DNA from 3 places in the Brevibacillus sp. IT-7CA2 genome. Region 1 is predicted to be linked to each of the others. Evidence: predicted binding sites of a transcription regulator. Region 1 holds the regulator's gene; each other region holds the start of a gene.
The links. The regulator CtsR, encoded in region 1, represses protease genes until heat stress. The targets are predictions, from matches to a motif close to ATGGTCAATAAAGGTCAAACA.
Positions count from the first base shown of each region.

Region 2: the regulator CtsR is predicted to act here: its motif matches at 5,309-5,329, upstream of clpP (ATP-dependent Clp endopeptidase proteolytic subunit ClpP).
Region 3: the regulator CtsR is predicted to act here: its motif matches at 7,014-7,034, upstream of clpP (ATP-dependent Clp endopeptidase proteolytic subunit ClpP).

Region 1 is NZ_CATKQT010000014.1:827-10,621, forward strand. It holds gene ACM6JA_RS11205 (UDP-N-acetylglucosamine--LPS N-acetylglucosamine transferase) at 1-554, shown strand, start outside; gene ACM6JA_RS11210 (HAD hydrolase-like protein) at 584-1,258, shown strand; gene ACM6JA_RS11215 (CtsR family transcriptional regulator) at 1,460-1,924, shown strand; gene ACM6JA_RS11220 (UvrB/UvrC motif-containing protein) at 1,941-2,459, shown strand; gene ACM6JA_RS11225 (protein arginine kinase) at 2,479-3,552, shown strand; gene ACM6JA_RS11230 (ATP-dependent Clp protease ATP-binding subunit) at 3,619-6,069, shown strand; gene radA (DNA repair protein RadA) at 6,176-7,543, shown strand; gene disA (DNA integrity scanning diadenylate cyclase DisA) at 7,552-8,628, shown strand; gene pssA (CDP-diacylglycerol--serine O-phosphatidyltransferase) at 8,743-9,471, shown strand; gene ACM6JA_RS11250 (hypothetical protein) at 9,567-9,795, opposite strand, start outside.
Region 2 is NZ_CATKQT010000044.1:3,510-13,304, reverse strand. It holds gene ACM6JA_RS19870 (ABC transporter substrate-binding protein) at 1-170, shown strand, start outside; gene ACM6JA_RS19865 (hypothetical protein) at 246-404, opposite strand; gene ACM6JA_RS19860 (PAS domain S-box protein) at 599-2,467, shown strand; gene ACM6JA_RS19855 (DUF4023 domain-containing protein) at 2,503-2,637, shown strand; gene ACM6JA_RS19850 (branched-chain amino acid ABC transporter substrate-binding protein) at 2,887-4,122, opposite strand; gene ACM6JA_RS19845 (copper amine oxidase N-terminal domain-containing protein) at 4,339-4,800, opposite strand; gene ACM6JA_RS19840 (hypothetical protein) at 5,016-5,237, shown strand; gene clpP (ATP-dependent Clp endopeptidase proteolytic subunit ClpP) at 5,369-5,971, shown strand; gene ACM6JA_RS19830 (H-type small acid-soluble spore protein) at 6,086-6,271, opposite strand; gene ACM6JA_RS19825 (hypothetical protein) at 6,282-6,464, opposite strand; gene ACM6JA_RS19820 (HPr family phosphocarrier protein) at 6,593-6,850, opposite strand; gene whiA (DNA-binding protein WhiA) at 6,900-7,847, opposite strand; gene ACM6JA_RS19810 (gluconeogenesis factor YvcK family protein) at 7,856-8,866, opposite strand; gene rapZ (RNase adapter RapZ) at 8,945-9,795, opposite strand, start outside.
Region 3 is NZ_CATKQT010000052.1:157,027-166,821, forward strand. It holds gene yihA (ribosome biogenesis GTP-binding protein YihA/YsxC) at 1-642, opposite strand, end outside; gene lon (endopeptidase La) at 639-2,978, opposite strand; gene lonB (ATP-dependent protease LonB) at 3,226-4,923, opposite strand; gene clpX (ATP-dependent protease ATP-binding subunit ClpX) at 5,121-6,386, opposite strand; gene clpP (ATP-dependent Clp endopeptidase proteolytic subunit ClpP) at 6,407-6,988, opposite strand; gene tig (trigger factor) at 7,120-8,412, opposite strand; gene ACM6JA_RS26475 (metallophosphoesterase family protein) at 8,538-9,077, opposite strand; gene ACM6JA_RS26480 (XTP/dITP diphosphatase) at 9,108-9,701, opposite strand; gene rph (ribonuclease PH) at 9,694-9,795, opposite strand, start outside.

The sequences.
Region 1 (9,795 bases):
TTCGGGGAAAGCTTGGCCTTGCTCCTGGACAAAAGAGCATTATTCTTTCAGGGGGCGGATTGGGTCTTGGTTCGATGGAAAAGGTATTAGATGGGCTAGAAGAGATTAACATTCCTCTGAAAACCTTTGTGTTAACAGGGACAAACGACAAGCTGTACAATAAAGTGATAAATCGTACGTATCGCCATGAAGTCGTTCCACTAAAATTCATCAATAACTTCCACGAATACTTGGAGACGGCTGATTTAATTGTCACCAAATCAGGCGGACTTACATCAGCTGAAGTAATGAGTAAACGGGTACCCATGATTGTTTACAACCCTCTGCCTGGACAGGAAGAGAGGAACAGCCACTTTTTGCTCAATAATGGATGTGCGGTACATGCGAATCTGTCAGAGCAATTGATTTACTTTATCGATGAACTATTGCATAGCCCGTCCAAGGTGGATTATATGCGTAGAATGGGACAGAAAATCTCGAAGCCAGATGCTGCACAACGAATTACCGAGTTCATCATGGATGATATGAATATGTTGCCAGGAGAAGTAGAATAGCTGCCTAGCCAGACAAAATGGAGGAACCCATGACTGTACCATTCGCCATATTATTTGATATGGATGGCACGTTACTGCAAACAGAAAAGCTGTCGACCCCCGCATTTATTCGAACGTTTGACCAGCTTCGTCAAAAAGGACTATGGCAAGGTGAAACCCCTGACGAACGTGAACTGATCAATGTACTGGGAATGACGATCGAGCAGATCTGGGACAAATTACTGCCGGGTGCGAGTGAGGAAGCCATTCGCTCAGCCGACGCCTTCTTGCTAGAAAATGAAATCCAGTTACTCAAAGAAAGAGTGACCGAGCTATATCCGGATGTAAAATCAACCTTGGAAACGGTGCGTGAGAAAGGATTTGCTTTGTTTGTAGCAAGCAATGGGCAGGAAGAGTATATCGATGCCATTTGTCAGGAATACGAGTTAAAGCCGCTGATGACCGATCTGTACTCAGCTGGCCGTTTCTGCACGCATTCCAAAAATGACCTAGTTGCAAAATTGTTGTCTGATTACAAAATCGGGCAGGCCATCATGGTAGGAGATCGTCACTCCGACGTAGAAGCAGGCAAGACAAATGGTTTATTTACCATTGGATGCGACTTTGGTTTTGCGAAACCAGGCGAGCTTGATGGGGCAGATGTCATCATCACCAGCTTCTCTCAGCTACTGAGTCATTTGCCAGCAATCGACACCAATACATAAGAACAAACATAAACCATTCCTCAGTGAGTGGTTTTTTTGTTGATCATGTCCAAGTTTCAAGCGACCCTCTTTTGCCCACACTAGAATGTGTAAGGGACACTTGCGGGCACGCATTAAACCCATTATAATTAACGTCAAAGATAGTCAAAGTCAATTAGGTAACCTCATAAGAACATACACAGAGGAATAGGAGGCGATGACTTGCGTAACATCTCGGACATCATTGAACATCACTTGAAAGGCATCATTACAAACAGTCCCAATGGATCGATCGAGATTCAGCGTAGTGAGCTTGCCGACCATTTTCAATGTGTGCCGTCTCAGATCAATTACGTCATCAATACGCGCTTTACCGTTCAAAAAGGATACATTGTAGAGAGTAAGCGCGGGGGCGGCGGGTATATTCGCATACGCAAGGTGCAGATTGTCAGCAAAGCACGCTTGCAGGAATTGCTAACAGAAGAACTAATTGGTGAGAGCATCAGTCAGAGCGTGGGAAATGCGATCGTAGAAAGACTATTTGAGGAAGGATTAGTCAACATCAGAGAAGCCACCTTGATGAAAATCGCTACCTCGCGAAACGTATTGACGCTAGAAGCTGAATTGCGGGATCGTTTGCGGGCAAATATTTTAAAGCAGATGATCGCAGCAATCTTGTTGAAGTAAAAGGAGGTATGATGTTATGAACTGTGAGGAATGCGGAAAACGACCGGCGACACTTCATTTGACGAAAATCGTCAATGGCGAAAAAACCGAATACCATATTTGCGAGCAGTGTGCTCATGAAAAAGGGGACGTCTTTACCGGCTTTCACAACTTCAGCATCAACAATCTCCTGTCAGGACTTTTAAAATTTGATCCCATGCAAAAGAATGGACGCGAAACGGCAACGAATAAGCCGCTTCAATGCGAAACATGTGGACTCACATATTCTCAATTTAGTAAAAGCGGCCGATTTGGCTGTAGTGATTGCTACACCTTTTTGGGTGATCGACTGGACCCCCTTTTCCGCCGAATTCATGGAAACACACAGCATAGTGGAAAAGTACCAGAGCGGACCGGTGGCAAACTGAAGATCCGCAAAGAGCTGGAGCAACTAAAGCAAGCGCTGCAAAGTCATGTCGCCAGTGAAGAGTTCGAGAAGGCAGCAGAAATGCGCGATCGAATTCGAGCATTGGAACAAAAAATGGCCCAATCGTAGCAAGGGAGGTTAGCTGGTTATGTCCCAAAAGCAGTTTATGCAAAACCCGTGGAGCAATTGGATGAAAGGAGAAGGTCCTGATTCCGACATTGTCATTAGTACACGGCTGCGTATCGCCCGTAACCTGCGCCAGCACCCCTTTCCGTTATTGGCAACGGACTCGCAGGGCGAGGAAGTCGTCAGAAAGGTAACGGAAGTAAGCGATTCGGAGGCAATGCGCAAAAGGCATCAGCTTCAGGTCATCCATATGGACCAAATTAATCCGTTAGAAAAAAGGGTGCTCGTAGAAAAGCATCTGATTAGCCCTCATCTGGCAGAGGAGTCTCGCAAAGGTGCGGTATTACTTCGTGAAGATGAGTCTGTCAGCATTATGGTTAATGAAGAAGACCACATTCGAATACAGGTACTATTACCCGGGTTTCGTTTGAACGAGGCATGGGAAATAGGTACGAAGATAGACGACATTTTTGAGAAAAGCTTGAACTACGCTTTCGACGAAACACGAGGATATCTAACAAGCTGCCCAACCAATGTGGGTACGGGAATTCGTGCATCTGTGATGCTGCACTTGCCGGCACTGGTGATGACGCAGCAGATCAGCAGAATTTTACAGGCAATTAATCAAGTTGGTCTAGTCGTTAGAGGAATTTATGGAGAGGGCAGCGAAGCTCTAGGGAATCTTTTTCAGTTATCCAATCAGGTTACACTGGGTATGTCTGAGTCGGATATCCTTTCCAATCTCTACGGTGTAGCCAGACAGATTATTGAGCAAGAGCGTGTGGCACGTACTTATTTGCTGGAGCATACGCGGGTTTCATTGGAGGATCGGATTTTTCGGTCGTATGGCATCTTGATGTACGCTCGCACGGTAGAGTCCAAGGAAGCGGCTCAACGTCTGTCCGATGTACGTCTGGGGATTGATCTAGGCATCATTCCGAATGTATCTCCGCTCGTCCTAAACGAACTGTTGGTCACGACACAGCCAGGGTTTTTACAGCACCACGCTGGACAAAAGCTCACTCCGGACCAACGCGACGAAAGAAGGGCAAGGTTGATCCGCGAACGTCTGCGCGTAGTAGAATCACAAGAATAATTGTAATGGTATCACGCAATTGTTAACCATTTAGAGAAAAAACAGGGTTATACGGAGGTGTACGATATGATGTTTGGACGTTTTACAGAACGAGCACAAAAAGTACTGGCGCTTGCCCTGGAAGAGGCGGTTCGTCTCGGACACAAAGATATTGGGACAGAGCATGTGCTACTGGGACTCATTCGAGAAGGCGAAGGGATTGCGGCGAAGGCACTGCAATCACTTGGGCTTGGCCTCGATAAAATCCAGAGTGAAGTGGAGTCGTTAATCGGGCGAGGAACAGAGCAGTCCGGTAGTAATTACACACCAAACTATACACCTCGCGCCAAAAAGGTTATTGAACTTTCGATGGACGAAGCCCGCAAGCTGGGTCATACCTATGTCGGGACTGAACATATTCTGCTTGGCTTGATCCGTGAAGGAGAAGGCATTGCTGCGAGAATCATGAACAATTTGGGCGTTAGCCTGAACAAGGCACGTCAACAGGTACTCCAGCTTCTTGGCAGCTCGGAAATGATGGCATCTCATCAACCGTCTGGAGGGAATCCAGCGGCGAATACGCCGACACTGGACGGCTTGGCAAGGGATCTGACTGCAATCGCTCGTGATGGCGGGCTGGACCCTGTCATCGGTCGCCAAAAAGAAATCGAGCGTGTGATTCAAGTACTTAGCAGACGCACCAAGAACAACCCTGTTTTGATTGGGGAGCCTGGCGTCGGGAAAACAGCTATCGCAGAAGGTCTTGCCCAAAAAATCGTGAACAACGAAATTCCAGAGACCCTTCGTGATAAACGAGTCATGACACTGGATATGGGAACCGTTGTTGCGGGAACCAAATATCGAGGTGAGTTCGAAGATCGTCTGAAAAAAATCATGGACGAAATTCGCCAAGCAGGAAACATCATCCTGTTTATTGATGAGCTGCACACCCTGATTGGTGCAGGTGGAGCAGAAGGCGCAATTGATGCCTCCAACATTTTGAAGCCTGCTCTGGCACGTGGCGAGCTACAGTGCGTAGGTGCCACAACGTTGGATGAATATCGCAAGTACATCGAAAAAGACGCGGCACTGGAGCGTCGTTTCCAACCGATTCAGGTTGATGAACCGACAGCAGAGGATGCTATTCGTATCCTGCATGGCCTTCGTGATCGTTACGAAGCCCACCATCGTGTCAAAATTACCGATGAAGCAATCGAGCAGGCAGTAAAACTGTCTGACCGCTATATTACGGAACGCTTCCTGCCTGACAAGGCCATCGACTTGGTCGACGAGGCGGCATCCAAAGTTCGCTTGCAATCCTTTACGGTTCCACCCAACCTCAAAGAGCTGGAGGGACGACTGGAAGAGGTGCGCAAGGAAAAAGACGCTGCCGTGCAATCACAAGAGTTCGAGGAAGCAGCAGCACTTCGCGATCAGGAACAAAAACTGCGTGAAGAACTGGATAAAACGAAAAAAGACTGGAAAGAGCGCCAAGGTCAGCTGAACATGGAGGTTACTCCGGAAGACATCGCACAAGTAGTGGCGAGCTGGACGGGTATTCCTGTGTTGAAGCTGAAGGAAGAAGAAACAGAGCGCTTGCTGAAGATGGAAGAAATTTTGCACGATCGCGTCATTGGTCAAGATGAAGCAGTCAAATCCATCTCGCGTGCGATTCGCCGTGCCCGTGCTGGTCTGAAAGACCCAAAACGCCCGATCGGCTCGTTTATCTTCCTGGGACCTACTGGTGTGGGTAAAACTGAATTGGCTCGTGCCGTGGCAGAGACGCTTTTCGGTGACGAGGATGCAATGATTCGTGTAGATATGTCCGAGTACATGGAGAAGCATTCCACCGCTCGTCTGGTAGGTGCCCCTCCTGGCTACGTAGGCTTTGACGAAGGCGGTCAGCTGACCGAAAAAGTGCGTCGCAAGCCTTACTCCGTCATTTTGCTGGACGAAATCGAGAAAGCTCACCCAGACGTATTCAACATCCTCTTACAAGTATTGGATGATGGTCGTCTGACAGACTCCAAGGGACGTACCGTTGATTTCCGCAACACGGTTGTCATTATGACTTCCAACGTCGGAGCCAGCATGATCAAGAAAAATACGACGCTCGGCTTCACGACCAACGATTCGGAAAGAAAGTATCAGGATATGAAAGACAAAGTCATGGATGAGCTGAAGAAAAGCTTCCGTCCTGAGTTCTTGAACCGTATCGATGAAGTCATCGTGTTCCACTCCTTGGAGCAAGAGCACATCGAGCAAATCGTATCTCTCATGACAGATGAGCTGCGTAAACGTTTGAAAGAGCAAGACATTGATTTCCAATTGACCGAAGAAGCCAAGAAAGTATTGGCAAAAGAAGGCTTTGATCCGGCTTATGGTGCACGTCCTCTGCGTCGTGCTATCCAGCGCCACATCGAGGATAATTTGTCCGAGGAATTGCTCAAGGGCACGATCAGTAAAGGCGATACCGTCAATATCGAAGCCGAAGAAGGCAAGCTGGTTGTCAAGCGCCTCGAAAAAACGAAATCATAAGCTGGGTTGAAACGTAATAGAATGCCTCCTGATTCGGGAGGTATTCTTTTTTTGGGTGCGTAATTATGATAAAAGTAGAGAAAGAAATCCAAGTGAGGGTGCGACTATGTCAAAGTATAAAACGAAATACGCGTGTCAAGAATGTGGCTATGAATCACCAAAATGGATGGGAAAATGCCCAGGCTGCAGCAGCTGGAACACCTTGGTGGAGGAAGTGACGGTAAAAAATGCACATCGTCACGAAGGGATGAGCGGCGGCCAGCGCCAATCTGCGATTCCATTGACCCAGGTAGCCAGTGAAGAAGATCCACGTATGGATACGACAATCGGAGAATTGAATCGTGTACTTGGTGGAGGACTTGTTCCGGGCTCACTCATTTTGGTTGGGGGAGACCCCGGAATTGGAAAATCGACATTGCTTTTGCAGACATCTTTTGCCTTGGCTCATCAAGGGGCGAAGGTTCTCTATGTATCTGGAGAAGAGTCGGCAAAGCAAATCAAAATTCGCGCGGATCGACTCCATTTGCAAACGCCGCCGATGTTTGTATTGGCAGAAAATGATTTGGATTTGATCGAACAGCATATTAATCAAGTAGACCCGGATGTGCTAATTATTGACTCGATCCAGACCGTGTTTCACCCAACGATCCAATCGGCTGCTGGAAGTGTCGCACAAGTGCGGGAGGCGACTGCCCAATTGATGCGGATTGCAAAAGGGAAAGGGATTGGGACCTTCATTGTCGGTCACGTTACCAAGGAAGGCTCTATCGCCGGTCCGCGTATGCTTGAGCATATGGTGGATGCTGTTCTTTATTTTGAAGGGGAGCGCCACAATACGTTTCGAATTTTGCGCGCCGTCAAAAACCGTTTTGGTTCGACAAACGAAATCGGTATTTTCGAGATGAAGGATCGCGGTTTGGAGGAAGTGGCGAATCCCTCTGAGATATTTTTGGCAGAGCGTCCATTTGGTGTTGCGGGTTCGACAGTCGTAGCCAGTATGGAGGGCACACGTCCCGTCTTGGTTGAGCTGCAAGCTCTCGTTGCCCCGACCAGCTTTGTAACCCCTCGGAGAACGGCAACAGGGGTCGATCATCAGCGTGTGGCGATGATCATGGCAGTGTTAGAAAAGCGCATGGGCATGATGCTGCAAAATCAGGATGCTTATGTAAACGTAGCAGGTGGGGTCAGATTGGATGAGCCAGCGGTTGATTTGGCGATTGCCGTAAGCATTGCAAGCAGTTTCCGTGACCACGCTACCAATCCGCATGATGTCGTTATCGGAGAAATTGGTTTGACTGGTGAGGTGCGCGGTGTCTCCCGTATTGAGCAACGAGTACGAGAAGCACATAAGTTAGGCTTTAGGCGTGTCATCATCCCTGAGAAAAACATCCGTGGTCTGGATGCGCCAGCAGACATTCAAGTAATTGGTGTGAGCAATATTGCGGATGCGTTGAACGAGGTGATAAGGAGGTAGGAGTGGGCATGCAGGGGAACATCAAAAGAGCTCCGCAAATCGGTGATGTGCTTCGTCTCGTGGCACCCGGCACACAGCTTCGTGAAGGGTTGGAAAATGTTTTACGGGCAAAAACTGGGGGCTTGATCGTCATTGGGTGCGGTCCAGAGATGAAGACGATTGTCGATGGCGGTTTTTCCATCAATTGTGATTTTTCTCCTGCCCATTTGTATGAATTAGCGAAGATGGATGGGGCGATTATAGTAAGTGAAGACGCAAAACGCATCCTGTACGCGAATACGCAAATCTTCCCACCCTCCTCAATCCCCACGAGCGAGACGGGGACACGGCATCGTACAGCGCAACGGACAGCCATCCAAACGAATCATCTGGTCATTGCTATCTCGCAGCGCCGCAATGTGATCACGCTGTACCAGGGGAATTTCCGGTATGTCTTAAGCGAAATCAGCGTCATTTTGGCCAAGGCGAATCAGGCTGTATCTACCCTTGAGAAATACAAGGCTGTGCTTGATCAAACATTGACGAATCTCGGTGCGTTAGAATTCGAGGAGCTCGTTACGTTACACGAAGTTGCCTCGGTTTTGCAACGGATTGAGATGGTGTTACGTATTAAGACTGAGGTCTCCAAATACATATGTGAGCTAGGGATAGAAGGAAGGCTCGTCAGTATGCAGTTGGAGGAACTGGTTTCAAACATTGAGGAAGAGGCCCATATGTTTATTCGGGATTATTCCAGAGATGCATCCTATTCACCTGATCTCGTGCTGCGGGACATGAAAAAATTGAACTCGGAGGAAATGCTGGAGCTCACTTCTTTTTTGCGAACGCTGGGGTATTCCTCCAATGTCAGTATGCTGGATGAATCCGTTTCCCCTAGAGGGTATCGGATCCTGTACAAGATACGGCGTTTGCCCGTTACGATCATCTCAAATCTGGTAGAGCATTTTCATCATCTGCCGCGAATCATGATGGCAACGATTCAGGAATTAGACGAGGTGGAAGGCATTGGAGAGGTCCGAGCGAGAGCGATTAAAGAGGGGCTGAAACGAATTCAAGAACAAGTGTTCATTGACAGACACATTTAAAGTAGAATAGGATAAAGGCATTATTTGTATTCAACATTTGCCTAGGGGACTTGGATAAAAACAAGGTCGACAGGATAACCTGCTCCTTATGCAAAAGAAATCAGGAGGTAGTCTATGTTCGTGAAATCGTTACCGAACATACTAACCGTAAGCAACTTGTTTCTGGGAGTTTTAGCAATTATTCTTGCGTTTCGAGGCGATCAATACGTCGAATATGCAGCGATCACAGTGATCATTGGTATGCTGGCAGACGGGCTGGATGGACGTGTAGCTCGTATGTTGAATGCCCAAAGTGAGTTCGGGAAGGAATTGGATTCACTTTCTGACGTTATTACATTTGGGATTGCGCCAGCGTTCATCATGTATGTTGTCGTCTTGCAACACTTTGATTTGCTTGGGATTCTCATTACAGCCATTTTTCCGATCTGTGGTGCGCTGCGTTTGGCGCGTTTTAACGTACAGGCCGGGGTTCCGGGGTATTTCATCGGTTTGCCGATTACGGCAGCGGGAGGCGTGCTTGCTACGCTCGCACTCTATCACCAAGTGTTCACTCCGGTATTGCTCGCCGTAAGTATGTTGCTGCTTGCCTTTTTAATGGTATCAAAGGTCAAGTATCCTAACTTTAAAAAAGTGGGGATTCCAAAGTCTGCTTACTGGATCACACCCATTATCATCGCGATTGTGGTTGTTGTAGCGATTAAGTATCCGCAGCAATTTCCAAAAATCGTCTTCCTGCCACTCGCTTTTTATGCACTGTACGGAATAAAAAAAAACGTTGACTTTCTTGTCAAAAAATTACGCAAGCGTAAAAACAAAGAGGAAGAATCCGTACCGTTTGAATAGTTACGGCATAAAAAAACCCACACTTCAATGTGCGGGTTTTTCTTTTTTGTATGCAACTTTTTTTAGGGTTCATTCGTAATACGAGTAACGGACTTTTAAGACAGATTGAAGACACCCAAAGTATTCAGTCGGTTGGATTCTTTTTGAAGCACATCTTCTAGCTTAATGTCAGTAATATTGCACAAGGCAGTGAGGTAAAAGAGGTTTTTGCCAAGCTCGGCAGTAACTACATCGCGACAATGCTCGCACAACGGTCCGTTAAAGTGGGTGTCCAAATGGGACTTGTTGTCCTCCAGATTCTTGTTCGAATCGTACGTCTGTTTT
Region 2 (9,795 bases), on a different contig from region 1:
CCAATAAATACACCGAGGAATGGATGAAAGATCCGCTCTATCAAAAACTGAATGTCGCGAAAAACAATAAGGCATTCCAAGTTAACGAAGTGATCTGGAACGTAGGCGGCGGTATCCTTTCTGCGGAACTGCTTGTTGATGACATCGTAGAACGCTTCTCCAAACTGTAGGCTATATACTTTCCGATACCGTCAAAAAAGCAGGAGTGGTTGAGATAACCACTCCTTTTCTTTTGCCTACTGGCATTATTGATCGAGTTCCTTATTACCAGCAGTATCTTTACTGGGCAGAATCGGATCTATTTGTTCAGGTTTACGCGAATAAGCTTTGTTTGTAACCAAAATCGTCGCACCGATGATGACGATAAAAATGAGCACCAACGCAACGATAAAACCAGTTGTCATGCATACACCCCCGACTTTTTTCTAACTCTCATTATAGCTGATTTCCATACGAGTCAGAACCTTCATGCATAACCAATTCATTATGGAATAACAAACTATTCCAAATTTTGATAGGAAAATGGCTCCTATATCTCGAATAGTTACGACAACGCTATCTCACTCAAATACTTGATAGACTATGCGGGGGAAATCTGATGAACAAGCTTAATACCCCTTTCTTCTGGAAAAAGAAACGCTCAAAAAAGGAAATCACGCAAGTGTTGTTTCCAGATCAAATATTAAAAGCATTTTTTCACTTTACGACGGATGCCATCTCGATTAGTGATCTCGATAACAATATCGTCTTGGTAAATCATGCTTTTGAGCAATACTACGGTTGGTCCATGGAGGAGATTTACACTTCACCGCTCTGCTTTATTCCAGACGAGTATAGGAGCGAGACCAAACAGTTATTTGATGCGGTCAGGAGCATGGGTGTACTACTAACCAATTACGAAACCATCAGGCAGCGAAAAGATGGCACGAAGATGGATGTCATTCTGTCAGCTGCTCCAATCAAAGATGAAACGGGAAAAATTATTGGTGCTTCATGCATTACCCGTGACATTTCCGACCGCAAAAAAATTGAAGAGGCCTTGCGTCAAACCGAAGCCAAATATCGTCTCCTCATCGATCATACCCAGGATATCGTGACGATTTATGATTTATCCATGCGCCGCATCTATGCATCCCCATCAATCGAGCAATTGGGATTTGTTCCAGCCGAGGTTACTTCCCCTAACAATCTGCAACTCACACATCCAGAGGATATTCCTATGTTTCAGGACAAATTTCAAGAGATCATGGCAACGAAACAACCCGTTCATTTCGAGACGCGCTCTATGCATAGAAACGGAAACGAGGTCTCCTTCGAAACACGCGGTATCCCCATTTTAAGCGCGGTAGGAGACGTCCAAAACATCATGTTAGTCTCGCGAAATGTCACAGAACGCAAATACTCTGAGGCCGCCTTGTTTAAAAGCGAGAATACGAACAAAATCATCTCAGAATACACAGATGATCTTATTCTGATTACGGACAAAAACGGGGATATCCTCTATCTCTCCCCATCGCATTCACGTGTAATCGAAACGAGTGAAAAATGCCGTCAGCTCACCTTTGCCGAGATACATCCAGAAGATCGGCAAACTGTCATTGACCACTTTCATCATTTACTGGCGACCCAAGAACCAAAAATATGCGAGTTTCGTTTCCAAACCAAAAATAACAAATGGATCGTTCTCGAATCAAAGGGTGCCCCCATCCTGACAAAAACGGGAGATTGTGATGGCTTTATCATTGTATCGCGGGATATTACAGAACGCCGAAATAACGAGGAACTATTACGAAAGGCTGAGAAGCTGTCCGTAATTGGGGAGCTGGCTGCTGGAATCGCCCATGAGATTCGCAATCCACTCACATCTTTGAAGGGCTTTATCCAGTTTCTTTATCCGAGCATGAATGATAACCAGCAGTACGCCGACATTATGCTCTCTGAACTGGACCGGATCAATTTTATTGTGAGTGAATTGCTTGTCTTGGCAAAGCCACATAGCATCCAAATTAAGCCTCTTCCGCTCATCCCTTTGCTAGAAAGCGTCTTGGCACTATTGAGGTCGGAAGCAAATTTGAAAAACATCAATTTCCGTACCGCATTTGCTTACCATCCGATCATTGCGGGAGAAGAAAACCAGCTCAAGCAAGTCTTTATCAACATCATTAAAAATGCCATCGAAGCGATCGACGGACATGGTGAGGTTCTTATTGCCACTGCTTTAATAGACAATCATCAAGTACTCATTACGCTCACGGATACTGGCTGTGGAATCTCTGAAGAAATGATTCACAAGCTGGGTGCCCCCTTTTTCACGACAAAAGAAAACGGGACTGGCCTCGGCCTTATGATCAGCAGCAAAATCATGAAAGACCACAACGGCAGCCTCGAAATTAAAAGCAGGAAGCACGAAGGTACAGTGGTAGAGATTACACTTCCGATTGTACAAGACCAAATTGGGTCATCCTAGAAAGGTGTACATCCCATCATCAATGGAGGTGCCCTATGGATTTCACCAAAATGAGCACGAGTGAGTTCGTGGCCAAAATTCGCGAATCCCAAGCGAAAAACCTGCGTAACAAACAGCATCAGGGCTACGGTCATCCGGAACAGCGTCTGCCCAGCAAGCAACGAGTATAACGAAGCAAAAACCCACCTGCGAGCTCACTGCCGAGCCAGGTGGGTTTTTGTTTGTTATTGTGGATCCTGCTTATTCAGGTTACGATCTCTTTCGGACTTTTGCTTCTGGGTGCCTTGCGTCTTGCTGCTGTGTCCTTGGTTGCCGCCATTCTTCGTATTACGATTGTTTGACATCAGAATCCCTTCCTTTTCATCCTGGTATTCATGCCAAACGTAGTATGTCCCAAACAGCTTATTCATAATGAAGAATTACTTCGCTTCACCCATAAATACTTTCTTTCCATCCTCATACTTGTACACGTATACGGAAGCAAAGTCGTTGTCGCCTTTTTCATTGAATGTTACGTTGACGAATTTGCCTTTGTAATCTTTGGTTTTGTGAACAGCTTCCAGCACTTGTTCACGAGTTGGCTTTTTGCCGCCGTTTGCTTTGATCGCTTCTTCCAGTCCGTTCAGCATAACACCCATGGAGTCATAACCAAACGAAGTGAAGATCCCTACTTTGTTGCCAGTCGCGCCCTCGAAATCTGTGATCCATTTCTTGCCGTCTTCGGTAGCACCAATATCACCAACAGTAGAAGTAAAGACTACGTTATTCGCATTTTCCGCACCAGCAATTTTCACCATGTCAGCGGAGTCGTAGCCATCGCCGCCCATGAAGACACCTTTGAAGCCTTTTTCACGTGCTTGTTTCACGATGATCCCTGCATCAGAGTAGTATCCACCGAAGTAGATCATCTCTGGATTTTTCGCAAGAATTTGGGTGATGATCGCACTATAATCCTTTTCGCCTGCCGTTACCCCTTCAAAGCCGAGAACTTGTACGCCGTCTTTTTCAAATTGCTTTTTCACTTCTTCCGCAAGACCTTGTCCATAAGCAGCCTTGTCATGCATAACGAAAGCCGTTTTTACATTCAACTGATTTTTGGCAAAAATAGCAGCCTTGGAGCCTTGTTGATCATCACGCGCACAAATGCGGTGTACGATCTTCTTGCCTTGCTCAGTCAAATCTGACCCCGTTGCAGAAGGAGATACCATTACGAGCTTCTCTTGCTCGTATTGCGCTGCTGCTGTAATCGAAGCACCTGTTGTAGCATGTCCAACTACTCCAACTACGTCAGAATTTGAAATCAACATTTGTGCGACTGCTACCCCTTGTTTCGGGTCAGCTTGGTCATCTTGCGCGGACAACTCAACATCAAAGCCAAGTGCTTTGAATGCCTCCTTTTTTTCTTTCAATGCATATTCAGCACCAGCTTTTGCAGTGCTTCCGTAATCGGAGTACTGACCAGACATCGGACCAACTACAGCAATCACGAGCTTCTCAGTAGCTCCGCTTGAACCGCCCGTGCTTCCTCCGCTATTGTTGCTCGGCTGTGGTGTCGCGCTTTGACCACCAGTCCCCGTACCTCCACCGCAGCCCGCGAGCAATGTACTCAGAGCAAATGTTGCAGCCAGTATCGACAATGATTTCTGTTTTTTCATAGCAAAACATCCCCCTCTTTATTTATGAGCAAACTATGAATCACAATCTTATTGTAGGATATTTTAGAAAATTTGCAATAGAAATGATTGAAAGAAGAATCAATCAAAAACCTCTATCACTGTCTGCTAATAGAGGCGTACACGTGGTGTATTGAGGCAAATAGCCACTTCTACGCATAGAAGTGGCTATCTTGATGAGAAGTATCCGTTTGATTATTAGGAATTAATTGGAATGCTCAGCTTGTAAGTGAGCGTTTTTGCATCGTACTCTACTTTTGCACCCAATTCTTGGGCGATGAATACGAGTGGAACGAGCACTGCTCCGGTCACTGGACGTGGCGGATTTGCTACACTTGTTTCTTTGCCGTTTTTATAAGCAAAGTTTTTGTTTTCGTACATGCGCAGAGCGTACTGGTTGTCTTTGGCAATCAGCAGAGATTTGGTCGTGCTATCCCAAGCTGCAGTACCACCCAAAGCAATCGCCAATGTGCTCGAATTCACATACGCAACACCATTTTCAGTAACGATTTCTTGTGGGAATGGGAACTCCTTGCCGTTTAGCTGAACCTTGATTTTTTGTTGCTGTACAGGAGCAGATTGGGCAAACGCAGCCGTTGCCGCTACACTTCCTGTTAGAAGAGCCGCTGTCAGCATCATTGTCGAAAACTTGCGAAGCATAATTAACACCCCTCAAATATCATGAAATGAATTCCAATTATGTAAGGTTCGACATGAATTAACTTTTCCCTTCTTTTTTATTCCATACATTTCCTATGTAATTCTCTCCCCAAACATGACAAGACTAGGAAAAAAAATAAATATCCCACGAACAAACGTTTTTGTGCACAACCTGTGTATAACATTGTGGATAACTTTCGAAAGTGAGGCTTACCATGGCAGGGGAACGTTTTTTTCTCATTTATCAAGAGGCCAGTGACGAAGAATGCTTATTGACCATTGAACCATATAAAGACCAACAGGAGCTGGCGGAAGCCATCAATCAGCTGCAAGCCAAACAAATCGATGAATATACGATCATCAAGGGAAAAAAGATGAAAGCCACGTTGAAACTCGCCGTCGATTTGGCCGAGGCCGATGAGAATTCCAAGGAATGAATGTTTTCTTTTTCGAGTACGTTTAGACAGAGGGAAATTGGCAAACATGGTAGTGAGGGCACGCACTTATGTGTTTGACCTTCATTGACCTTTTGTGTATGATATTGTTACAAAGAGAGGAGGAAGACTAGATGCATATGAATTTAATTCCAACCGTCATTGAACAGACGAACCGTGGGGAACGTGCTTACGACATTTATTCCCGCCTGCTCAAAGACCGCATCATCTTTCTGGGAACCCCAATCAACGACACCGTAGCCAATATCGTTGTGGCACAGTTGTTGTTCCTTCAGGCGGAAGATCCGGAGAAAGACATTCACTTGTACATAAACAGCCCAGGCGGTTCAATTACTGCTGGTATGGCAATTTACGATACTATGCACTTCATCAAGCCAGATGTATCCACCATTTGTATCGGAATGGCTGCTTCGATGGGAGCATTCCTGCTGGCTGCTGGGGCAAAAGGCAAACGCTTTGCTCTGCCAAACAGTGAAGTCATGATCCACCAACCATTGGGTGGAGCACAAGGTCAAGCGAGTGACATTGAGATTGCCGCAAAACGTATTTTGAAGATGCGTGATCATCTGAACACCATCCTGGCTGAACGCACTGGACAGCCTTTGGAGCGCATCCAAAAGGATACCGATCGCGACAACTTCCTCTCTGCCGCAGAAGCAGTAGAGTACGGATTGATTGACAAAGTCATCACTTCTGAACCATCTTCCAAAAAATAAGAGATACGTAGTAAAAAAAGAAGCACTCGTGCCTGGACTACAGGCCGAGTGTTTTTTTGTATGCCGAGCAAATCCCAAGAGGCTTCCCTTGGTTTGCTCGGCTATTTCGATGGATCATGGTGATACTTCCATTAACTGACTGACATAGACTGTCCGGCTATGTCCCGGATTTTTTTCCTCATGCACACGTGCTGTTGACGTTTTTTCGTCTACAGCATCTATCCAAACGGCTTGTCCTTCGTACTCTACCTTGATATGGTCGTCGGAGCTCATTATGGCTTGTGCTCTCGTTACATTCATAAGCGGCTCCCTATTGCTCATCTTCAAGGGCTTGCTTGGCTGACGACGCCCCTGTCATCGTGTCTACAGTCGTTTCTTCAATCAGTCCGTTTTGGTCGGAAACAACTCCGCCCCCCAGTCCCTCGTTTACCATCCGATCAATGTCCATATCATAACAATCACGGCCTTCGTAACACTTATCGCGGTTACTCATGTGTCATTCCTCCTTCATGCAATATACATGGTTAGAAATGCCCTGCCCGAAGTGAATTGATACATATTCATCAAGATGACCAACAAAAAAAGACACTTCCCTATAAGGGAAAAGTGTCTCTCGTAACTCTATTCTTCCTTGCTTACCAGATTCGTAAGGCTGGTGACTGCCTGGGAGGCATCCGGCCCTTCTGCCAAAATGGTAATTTCCGTTCCAGAGCTGATTGCGAGGCTCATGATACCCATGATGCTTTTCGCATTGACCTTCTTGGTGCCTTTTTCTACGAATACTTCCGATGCAAAACGGTTAGCCTCCTGTACGAAAAAGGCTGCTGGACGAGCTTGCAAACCGGTCTTTAACTGAACCACGACCTGCTGTTGAACCATGAATGGACCTCCTCACTTGTAGACTATTATCCTTTAGTATAACATGCATCTACATCGAAATATTTTGTTTTTCTCGTATTTTGTCAGCGATTTCGTTAATTTTTCGCAAGCGGTGGTTAATGCCCGATTTGCTCACTACTCCGCTTGGCACCATCTCACCCAATTCTTTCAAATTGATGTCAGGATGAGCCACTCGAAGCTCCGCGACCTCTCGCAGACGTTTTGGCAAATTCTCCAATCCCATCTCTTGATCGATGAGCTGAATATTTTCCATTTGTCTGGTGGCTGCATTCACCGTTTTGTTTATGTTGGCGATTTCACAATTGTGTAAACGGTTTACTGAGTTCCGCATGTCCTTTACGATTCGGACGTCCTCGAAATACAGAAGCGCCTGATGAGCGCCAATCAAGCTCAAAAACTCTGTAATCTTTTCGCCTTCTTTAATATAGAGAACATACCCTTTTTTCCGCTCGATGCACTTGGCATTTAGTTTATACCGATTGGCGATCTTGGTCAATGCTTCGCAAAAATCCTGATAGGAAGTGAAAATCTCCAGATGATAGCTGGATGCCTCTGGATGATTCACTGATCCCCCCGCCAAAAAAGCCCCCCGCAAATAAGCAGCGCGGCAACAGGACTTTTTCACGATCTCAGGAGCGATTCCTGGGATAAACGACAGGCTTTGATCCATGATGCCCAAGTCTTGCAAGATCTCATTAGCCTTATTCGGAATACGCACAATGTAGACGTTGTTCTTCTTCAAACGCATTTTTTTGCGAACCAGCAGTTCAGCATGTATCTGAAACAACCTCTTGATTAACGTGTAAATGCGTCGGGCAATCGCCGCGTTCTCTGTCGTCACATCCAGCACCAGTCGTCCGGCTCCAAACTGCAGACTTCCATTCATCCGAATCAAGGCTGAAAGCTCTGCCTTGCTGCAGCAATCGGCACCCTCCATCATGGTAAGTTCTTTTTTGGTATGCGCGGCGAATGACATCGACTTCACTACTCCTTCTCTATCTTCAGCACCTTCCGTCTTCGTCTGACGAGTGACACAACCTGCTTGCTGACAGCATGTGCATCATGACGTAAGTATCCGTCCTCAAATGTGACTAACGGCTTCGCCACAACATGCAGACCGATTTGGCGCAATTGCTTTAAGTCACATCGGACAGGAGCTGCTCCTTTTTCCGCGTATTTGTCCAATACATGGGTAGGCAGCTCGGCTGAATTGACAATGATCGTATCCAGAAATGGTCTATCTACATGGTCATACATGACATTCACGTGCCTGGATGCAGAAAAACCGTCTGTCTCCCCCGGTTGCGTCATGACGTTACAAATGTAGATTTTCGGGGCTTGTGCGCGTGTAATCGCTTCAAATAACCCGCGTACTAATAAATTAGGCAGGATGCTTGTGTACAAGCTGCCAGGCCCAATCAAAATGGCATCCGCGTCGGCAATAGCCATCAGGGCTTCGCTCAGAGGAACAGCGTCCTCCGGATCGAGGAACACCCGCTTGATTTCTTTGCCTGTCAACGGTATTTGGGATTCTCCGATTACGAGAGATCCATCTGTCATTTCCGCTTTCAACTGAATCGATTGCGTGGAAGCTGGCAATACATCTCCACGTACTGCCAAAACCCCGCTCAATGTTTTGACTGCGGTGACAAAATCTCCAGTGATTTCGTTCATCGCTGCAAGTAATAGATTTCCCAAATTATGCCCTGCTAATCCCGTGCCTGTGGAAAAACGATATTGCATGACTTTTTCCATCAACGGCTCTGTATCGGCCAGAGCAGTCAAGACGTTTCGAATGTCGCCAGGTGGAAGCATATCCATTTCTTCTCGCAAACGTCCAGAGCTTCCCCCATCGTCTGCTACCGTAACAATCGCTGTGATATGCACCGGCTCGTGCTTCAAACCGCGTAGAAGGACGGACAGACCCGTTCCTCCGCCAATAACGACTAGCCGTAATGGCCTTGACTGTAGCCTCCCGACTCCCTTAGTAGGCATATGTCACCTCATTATTTCTAATACACATACCACAGGTGGCTATTTATGCGCGTTTCAGTCTTTCCTGCCATTTTATGCTCATTTGTTCTTTTCCATGTCTCGATGACTGACACGGACAGAAAAATCTTTGCCAAAGGTTTCTCCCAAATGTTCTGCAATGGCGACCGAGCGATGTTTGCCACCGGTGCATCCAATTCCTATCACAAGTTGACTTTTTCCTTCTCGCTGGTAATGCGGCAGGGTGTACCCCAAAAAGTCTGTAAGCTTTTCTAAGAATTCTTTTGTGTCCTTGTGCTGCATCACATACTCTGCCACGTCTGGATCACATCCTGTTTTCGGACGCAAATCCTCCACATAATGTGGGTTAGGCAAAAAACGGACATCGAACATCAAGTCAGCGTCTATCGGTGCGCCGTATTTGAAACCAAACGACAATACATTAATCGTAAGTGGTGATCCTTGTTGACCGTATTGGTTGATGATTTTTTCTCGAAGCTGAACTGGCTTCATTTGACTCGTATCGATAATCTGATGCGCCCAGCCCTTCATTTCCTCCAACAAACGGCGCTCAGCGTGAATTCCTTCCAAAGGCGAACCGTTCGGGGAAAGCGGATGTCTGCGACGTGTTTCCTTATAGCGAGAAACCAATGTCTGATCGTTGGCATCCAGATAAAGGATGTGGTACGATAATCCATTCATCTGATTGAGGCTCTCCATGGTTACGGCTAGATTTTCAAAAAACTCACGCCCTCGCAAGTCAATCACCAATGCGACTCGCTCAATACTCCCACCAGACTGTTTGACCAACTCAGCAAATTTGGGAATCAGTACAGGGGGTAGGTTGTCTACACAAAAAAAGCCCAGGTCCTCCAAGCTTTGTACAGCAACTGTCTTTCCCGCACCTGACATTCCGGTAATAATCAGGAGAT
Region 3 (9,795 bases), on a different contig from region 1:
ATTGGCTGGAGCAGTCTCCTCAGCCTTAGTAGCCGTCTCCCTGGCCATTTCCTCGCCAGCACGGATACGACGCATGATTTCTGCCCACAGTTCATCCTTGCCTTGACCTGTCTCCGAGGAAAATACGATGATCGTATCATCCCCGCGCAAATTCAAGCTTTGACGAATGATCTTCGTATGCTGTAGCCAACGCCCGCGAGCGATTTTATCACCTTTCGTCGCTACGACTACGGTAGGGATCCCGATTTGCTTACACCATTCGTACATCGCAACGTCGTCTTTACTCGGAGCATGACGAATATCGACTAGTTGAATAACGAAGCGAAGCTCTTCCCGATTTTTCAAATAGCCCTCGATCATTTTTCCCCATTGTTCCTTGATCGTCTTCGCTACCTTTGCATACCCATAACCCGGGAAGTCAACGAAGTAGAGCATTTGATTCACACGGAAATAGTTTAATGTCTGGGTTTTACCCGGACGAGAACTGATCCGGGCAAGCCCTTTGCGGTTCATCATTTTATTGAGCAATGATGATTTTCCTACGTTAGATCGCCCTACCAGCGCGATCTCATGGAGCCCATCAGTCGGATACTGCTTTGGTCCAACCGCGCTGATAATAAACTCTGATGATGTTACCTTCATGCTTTGTCACCTACTGGCTGTTTAGTTAGCGCGTGACGCAGCACTTCATCTAAATGATCAACTGGATAGAATGTCAGTTCACCGCGTACGCTCTCCGGGATATCCTCGATATCCTTCTCGTTGTCTTTTGGCAAAATGATCGTGGTTAAACCTGCACGGTGAGCAGACATGCACTTTTCTTTCAGCCCGCCAATTGGTAGAACCCGACCTCGCAACGTAATCTCCCCAGTCATCCCCACTTCTTTTTTCACAGGGATTTTCGTGAGGGCGGATACGAGTGCGGTTGCCATAGTAATCCCAGCAGACGGACCGTCTTTTGGAATCGCCCCTTCTGGAAAGTGGATGTGGATATCGTTCTTCTCGTGGAAGGACGGATCAATTCCCCACTGATCTGCATGGGAGCGAATATAGCTGAATGCAGCCTGCGCTGATTCCTTCATGACATCACCCAGTTTCCCTGTCAGGGTGAGCTTTCCTTTTCCAGGCAAAATGCTGACTTCTACATTCAGCGTATCTCCACCTGCTTGTGTCCAAGCCAGACCCGTAACGGAGCCCACTTGATCTTTTTTCTCCGCTAGTCCATAGCGGTAGCGCGGTTTGCCAAGGAGTGTCTCCAACGTCTTAACCGTAACCACGACACGCTTCTTCTCACCGCTCACGATCAGCTTGGCAGCTTTGCGGCATACGTTGGCGGCTTCGCGATTGAGGTTGCGAACACCCGCTTCTCGCGTGTACAGACGAACGAGCTTCAGCATCGCATCGTCGTTCATTTTCAGCTTATCTTTGCCCAGACCGTGATCCTGCATTTGCTTCGGCAAGAGGTAATCACGCAAAATGTTCAGCTTCTCCAGTTCAGTATAGCTGGAAATTGAGATGACCTCCATCCGGTCCAAAAGCGGACGCGGAATCGTATCGAGACTGTTTGCGGTCGTAATAAACATGACGTTCGTCAAATCATAGGTCTCTTCGATATAGTGGTCACTGAATTTATCATTTTGGTTTGGATCGAGTACTTCGAGCAGTGCAGACGCAGGGTCACCGCGGAAATCAGACGCGAGCTTGTCGATCTCATCCAGCAAAAAGACAGGATTAATCGTACCAGCTTGCTTCATTCCTTGTATGATTCGCCCTGGGAGAGCACCTACATACGTGCGGCGGTGTCCGCGAATCTCTGCTTCGTCGCGTACTCCACCCAAGGAAATGCGAACGAAATTGCGCCCGATTGCACGCGCTACGGAACGAGCCAGAGACGTTTTTCCGACACCCGGAGGGCCTACCAGACAAAGGATCGGTCCACGCATGGAGTTTACCAGCTTTTGTACTGCCAAATACTCCAAAACGCGCTCCTTCGGTTTATCCAAGCCGTAATGATCTTCATCGAGAACTTGCTGTGCATGATGAATATCCAGATTATCTTCTGTCGTTTTCGTCCACGGCAGCGCAAACAAGGTATCGATATACGTACGGATGACCGAGCCTTCCGCAGAAGTAGCCGGCATCTTCTCCAGACGCTCGAGCTCCTTCTCGATCTTCGTTTTGATCCGCTCAGGAGCATCCGATTTTTCGAGCTGAGCACGCAGCTCATCTACTTCGCCTTGGCGTCCGTCCTTGTCGCCCAGCTCTTTTTGGATTGCCTTCATTTGCTCACGCAGGTAATATTCCTTTTGCGTGCGCTCCATCTGTTTCTTCACGCGGTTGCCGATCTTGCGCTCCAGCTCAAGTACCTCGCGCTCGTTGTTCAAAATGGTCAAAAGAATTTCGAGACGTTCCTTGATGTTGGTCGTCTCCAAAATTTCTTGTTTATCCTTCATCTTGAGCGGCAAATGCGAAGCAATCACATCCGCCAAACGTCCCGGTTCCTCAATGTCCTGCACAGAGGTTAGCGTCTCTGGAGAAACCTTTTTGGACAGCTTGATGTACTGCTCAAAGTGACCCAGCAAGGAACGCATTAAAGCTTCCACTTCGTTTTGCTCTGTTTTTTCATCTTGCAAATATGTAATCGACACGACGAAATAATCTTCCTGTTGAAGATACTCCTCGATCTTCGCGCGTTGCAAGCCTTCTACCAATACACGGATTGTCCCATTCGGCAGCTTTAGCATTTGTTTCACACGCGCAACGGTACCAATACTGTAGATTTGCTCAGCATCTGGCTCTTCTATATGGACCTCTTCTTGTGTCGCAAGCAAAATCTTGTTATCGTCTACCATGGCTTGCTCCAATGCGCGGATGGACTTTTCCCGTCCAACGTCCAAATGGAGTACCATTGTCGGATAAACAAGCAATCCTCGCAACGGGAGAAGCGGTAATTCTCGTTTACCGGAACGTTCGCCCAAGCGGATGCACCTCTCCTTGTTGATCTACCCTCTTACAAAGAGCCTTATAACAGACAAAAACGGCCCTCAAAGCCGTTTTTCAAACGCCCGCCCGGCCCCAAAAAACGAGACAAAAAAGATCATACCAATCATTTTTTGTGTAGCTCGTTTCAGGCCGGGCAAGGACTCAGGCTCTTTGCAAGCAGAAGCTTTTTTCCATTGTAGCGCAAACACAATCCGATGTCTAATCCACGAGCATACCCGACTGTTACAGTGATAGCGGAGAGGAAGCGAGATCTTCTGCTGGGATTTGCAAAGTAAATCCCGTCGCCTCGTCTTCTTGCATGGCAACTTGCGGTACAGCTAGCTCGATTACCTCAGTGACAGTGGACACTGGTATGATTTCGATCCCTTTCATGTCGGCAAAAATGCTTTGCCAGTTTTCCTGTGGAATGAGGACTCTGGTCGCTCCCGCTTGTTTGGCGGCCTCTACCTTCGCGACTACACCCCCAACTGGCTTTACCTTCCCATGAATACTCACTTCGCCAGTCATGGCCAGTAAATTATCGACAGGCTGATTCAAAATCGCCGAGTAGATCGCAGTGGCAATGGTAATGCCCGCAGAAGGCCCATCGACTGGGATGCCTCCCGGAAAATTGATATGCAGATCGTAATCATACGGGCGGACGCCCATTCTGTTCAGGACAGTCAAAACGTTTTCGATCGATCCTTTTGCCATCGACTTCCGGCGGATCGTCCGGTTGCGGCTGCCCATCTCCTCTTCCTCGGCCATTCCTGTCATCGCCATTCGACCTTGACCAGGAACAGCGGTGGGTGAAGCAGTCACTTCAAGCTCCATCACACTGCCCATGTTCGGACCGTACACAGCAAGACCGTTGACCAATCCCACCTGCGGTGTATCATGCACCTGCTTTTCTGGACGAGGCGATTTTTGACTGCTGTGCATCACCCATTCCACATCGGCAGCCTGGATGTCTTGGCGTTCTTCCGTCAAGGCAATTCCGGCAGCAATTTGCAGCGTATTGATCGCTTCGCGTCCATTGGTCGCATAGCGCTCGATCACGGAAACAGCGCTGTCTTCTATATTCATATTCATTTTAGGCACGGCCGTACGCACGATACTCCCAATTTCTCCAGCCTTTAATGGGCGGAAAAAGATTTCCAGGCAACGGGAACGAAGCGCAGGAGGCAATTCTTCTGGCAACCTCGTCGTCGCTCCAACCAGACGGAAATCGGCGGGTAAACCGTATTTGAAAACGTCATGAATATGCGAAGGAATTTGGTTATTTTCCTCGCTGTAGTAAGCACTCTCTAGCATGACTTTGCGGTCTTCAAGAACCTTTAGTAACTTATTCATCTGCACAGGATGGAGTTCCCCTATTTCATCAAGAAAAAGCATGCCACCGTGCGCTTTTGTCACAGCGCCTGGCTTTGGCTGCGGAATCCCCGCCTGCCCAAGCGAGCCAGCCCCTTGATAAATAGGATCATGTACAGAGCCGATTAACGGGTCAGCAATCCCGCGTTCATCAAAACGAGCAATCGTCGCATCGATTTCAATAAACTTGGCATCAGAAGAAAACGGCGATAGCTGATTTTTCTTTGCTTCTTCCAGCACGACCCTAGCCGCTGCGGTCTTGCCTACACCAGGTGGTCCATAAATAATGACATGCTGTGGGTTGGGACCACACAAAGCGGCACGCAACGCACGAAGCCCATCTTGTTGTCCTACAATTTCTTCCAAAGTAGCTGGTCTCGTTCTCTCTGACAGAGGTTCTGTCAATGCAACCATTCTCATTTTACGTATGGAATCAAGATCCTTGCGCGATTCCTTTTCGGTTGAGGTTTTCGTGTTTCTCTGCGCTCGCAGCAAGTTCCAAAAGTAGGTGCCGATCACGATACCAACAACCACTTCAATGACAGCAATGACCAATGTCGTATAGTCCATATGCAGTCCCTCCCATGCGTCTTCGCTTGCGGTCAACTTCTGTTCCCCAAAGAGGAGGGAACACCTTCATGACCGTTTTGTGCATATGTAAAGCTTCTCTTGAACGATATCAAGTAGTATTGCCCCGCAAGCGTAGACGTAAACCAACAACAAAAAAACCACCTCGCTTATCACGAGATGGTTTGTGTAGACAATGCTTATGCTGTTTCTTCGTGCAATTCCTGGCCTTCTTTGGTCAACAGTTGTGGCTTCACTTTGTCGCGAACCGTTTCTTCGGTAATCACGCACTTGTTGACGTCTTCTCTGGAAGGAAGCTCATACATCATATCGAGCATGATTTGTTCGATAATCGCACGCAGTCCGCGCGCACCAGTGTTGCGCTTAATCGCTTCTTTGGCGATTTGCATGAGCGCACCGTTATCGAACTCCAGCTCAACACCGTCGAGACTCAGCAGTTTTTGGTACTGTTTCACCAAAGAGTTTTTCGGCTCTGTCAGGATACGCACGAGCGTCTCCTCATCCAGCGGCTCCAAGGTAGCAAGCACTGGCAAACGACCGACGAACTCCGGAATCAGACCAAATTTCAGCAGGTCTTCCGGCAAAATGTATTTCAGGTATTCTCCGGCTTTCAGATCGCCTTTTACGCCATCTCCGAAGTCTGCACCGAAACCGATGACTTTTTTACCCAAACGACGCTTGATAATCTGCTCGACGCCATCAAATGCACCACCGCAGATGAACAAAATGTTCGACGTGTCGATTTGGATGAACTCTTGGTGAGGATGCTTGCGTCCGCCTTGTGGTGGAACACTCGCAACAGTACCCTCCAAAATTTTCAAAAGCGCTTGTTGAACGCCTTCACCAGATACATCACGCGTGATGGATGGGTTTTCCGATTTACGGGCTACCTTATCAATCTCGTCAATGTAAATGATTCCTTTTTCAGCCTTCTCAACATCATAGTCAGCAGCCTGGATGAGCTTGAGCAAGATGTTTTCAACGTCTTCGCCCACATAGCCTGCTTCTGTCAGAGAAGTTGCGTCCGCAATCGCGAAAGGTACATTCAGAATGCGCGCCAATGTTTGCGCGAGCAACGTTTTCCCGCTACCAGTCGGACCGATCAGCATGATGTTGGATTTTTGCAGCTCCACATCCTCGATCTTCGCCCCGGAATTAATCCGTTTGTAGTGGTTGTACACCGCTACAGACAAGGACTTCTTCGCCATATCTTGACCGATGACATAGTCGTCCAAGATTTTGCGAATTTCCACTGGCTTTGGAATTTCTTTCATATCGATTTCTTCTTCAGTGCCCAGTTCTTCCTGTACAATTTCATTGCACAGTTCGATACATTCGTCACAAATGTAAACACCAGGACCAGCTACCAGCTTGCGCACCTGTTCCTGGGACTTGCCGCAGAAGGAACACTTCAGTTGGCCTTTGTCGTCGTTAAACTTAAACATGCGCTTCACCTCACAACGGGTCAGTTTTTGCGTTCGATAATAGAGTCAATCAATCCGTAGGCCTTTGCTTCTTCTGCACTCATGAAATTGTCGCGGTCTGTATCTTGCTCTACGCGTTCATAAGGCTGACCTGTCCGCTCAGACAAAATCTCATTCAGCTGGCGCTTCGTTTTCATAATCCATTCCGCATGAATGCGGATGTCTTCTGCTTGCCCACGCACACCACCGAGCGGTTGGTGAATCATTACTTCGGCATTTGGCAGAGCGAAGCGCTTGCCTTTTGCACCAGCAGCCAACAGGAACGCACCCATGCTGGCAGCCATGCCCACACAAATCGTGGACACATCCGGTTTGATGTACTGCATGGTGTCATAGATGGCCATTCCTGCTGTAACAGAACCACCTGGAGAGTTTATGTATAGCGATATGTCTTTGTCCGGATCCTCTGCCTGCAAGAAAAGCAGCTGAGCGACAACCAGATTGGCGATTTCATCATCAATCTCGGTGCCCAAGAGAATAATCCGGTCTTTCAGGAGGCGCGAGTAAATATCGTAAGAGCGCTCTCCCCTGCTTGTTTGCTCGATGACCATAGGGATTAGCATTATGTATTTTCCTCCTTTGCCGAAAAAAGTCAATGGTGGAAAAACAAGGCACGATACACTCGTGCCTTGTGGTCTTGACAGCCAGCGTCAGGGTTAGCCTGCCCACTGACCAATCATGCGTTCTTCTAAGCTTATGCTGTTACTTTGCTTTCTGCAACCAGCAAATCTACTGTTTTGCGAGTTTGCACATCGCGGTACAGAGCAACCATGCCATCTTGTGCAGAGAAGATTTTGCGCAGCTCATCAGCTGGGCGGCCGTATACGCCAGCCAGTTTATCCAGTTCTGCGTTTACGTCTTCTTCTGTTGCTTCGATGTTTTCTGCTTTGCCGATTGCTTCCAAAGTCAAGGAAGTGCGAACGCGGGATGTTGCATCTGAACGCAATTGATCACGCAGTTGGCTCTCATCCATGCCGGAGAACTGGTAGTACAGTTCCAGAGTCATGCCTTGGTATTGCAGACGTTGACCAAATTCATTTACCATTTGATCCAATTCATGCTCAACCATTACTGCTGGCAGATCGATCTCAGCGCTTTCAGCTGCTTTCAGAACGAGCTGCTCACGAACATATTGATCTTTTTCTTGCGCTGTTTTTTCTTCGAGTTTTTTCTTGGTGTCTGCTTTCAGCTCTTCCAGCGTGTCGAACTCGCTCACGTCTTTGGCAAACTCATCATCCAAAGTAGGCAGGTTTTTGCGCTTCAAGCTGTTCAGCTTCACTTGGAATACCGCTTCTTTACCAGCGAGGTTAGGAGAGTGGTACTCTTCAGGGAAAGTTACGGTAATTTCTTTTTCTTCGCCGATGTTCAAACCAGCCAGTTGCTCTTCGAACCCTGCGATGAAAGTACCGGAACCCAGTTCCAGAGAGTAATCTTCCGCTTTACCGCCTTCAAAAGCTACTCCGTCTTGGAAGCCTTCGAAATCGATTACAGCGATATCGCCTGTTTGTGCGGCACCCTCTTCTACTGCTACGAGCTCAGCATGACGCTCTTGCATGCGCTTCAGTTCAGCGTCAACGCTCTCGTCTGTTACAGAGAAGTCTTTTTCTTCGATGGACAGACCTTTGTAGTCGCCCAGCTTCACTTCAGGCTTCACAGTTACAGTCGCTTTGAAGATCAGGTTTTTCCCTTGTTCCATTTGCGTTACGTCTACTTCTGGACGATCTACTGGCTCGATACCAGCTTCACGAACAGCTTGTCCGTATGCAGTTGGAAGCAGAATGTCAAGAGCGTCTTGGTACAAAGATTCTACACCAAAACGAGATTCGAACATTTTGCGTGGTACTTTTCCTTTACGGAATCCTGGAACCTGAACTTTTTGAACCACTTTTTTAAACGCTTGATCCAATGCTGCGTCTACTTGCGTAGCATCTACTTCAATCGTCAGGACTCCCTGGTTATTCTCTACCTTTTCCCAATTTGCTGCCACGTAAACTTCCCCTCCTAAATCGAATCAACAGAACATCGCCAGCCGCGCCATGGTATCTTCGCAGGCTCGGATGATAATATTCTAGCCATTATAACCATTCTAGTATAGCACAAATCTTTTAGTTTTCAAGAAGACCTCATTGGTCGACGAACAGAATAGTTCCCTCCCAATTGTGAAACCCGGTTGCCTAAATGATCATAAAACGCCACGGATATGTAAACTTCTGTCGGGCTCGTTCCTGTCTCTTCTAAAAGAGCATATGTCGGTACGTGAAAACCGCGCGGCATTTGCAGGCTACCCGGATTCAGAAACAAGATGTCTCTCTCTACGCCACAGACAGGTACATGAGAGTGACCGAATACGACTACATTTGCTCCGACCTCTTCTGCACGGTAATGAAGGCGCAGAAGAGAGCCTTTCACTTCGAAAAGATGCCCGTGCGTTTGCAGGATGTGAAGTTCGCGCCATTCGGTCTCTTGTTCAGTCGGCACCTCTTGTGTCGAATCGCAATTGCCTCGGACAAGCGTCATGTTGGAAAACGGCTCGCGCTGATGGTCGACACAAAAATCGCCACAATGCAAAATTTTTTCGACATGATGTCGGTTGACGACCTGGCTTACTTCCCGAACCAAGCCGTGGCTATCGCTCATGATGAGAATTCCCATCACGCCTCACTCTCCTGTTTTCTCTCTTGTCTACTTGATGATTTCAAGCAGTTGCTGCATGGCACGAGCGCGGTGGCTGATCTGGTTCTTTTCTTCTGGCATGAGTTCGGCCATCATTTTGTCCATCGATGGGATGTAGAATACCGGATCATATCCAAAGCCGTTTGTCCCTTTTGGCTCACGCGCAATCACACCCTCACAAGCGCCAGTGGAAATGATTGGCTCTTCGCCTGGAATCACCAACGCCAACGTACAACGGAAGCGAGCTGTGCGTTCCTGTGTCGACACTTCTTCCAGCTCTTTCAACAATTTACGCCAATTCTGCTCGTCTGTTGCATCTTCCCCAGCGAAGCGTGCGGAGTAAACTCCAGGACGTCCTTCCAGCGCATCTACTTCCAGACCTGAATCGTCACCGAGGGCTGGCATATTCAAGTATGTAGAGATTTCAATTGCTTTTTTCAGCGCGTTTCCTTCGAAGGTGTCCTTGTCTTCTACTACCTCAGGCACACCGTCAAATTCAGCGAGGCTAATTCCTTCCCAGCCTGCCTCTGCGAACAGCCTGTTGAATTCTTTCACTTTTCCTTGGTTACGTGTTGCGAGAACAACTTTTTTTCGATTAGGCATGACTTTCCTCCGCTACTGATTGTGCAAAAGAGAGCGAAACATCAGCGAGCGCCTCTTTTTGACTGTTAATCAAGTTGTCAATGCCGACTTTTGC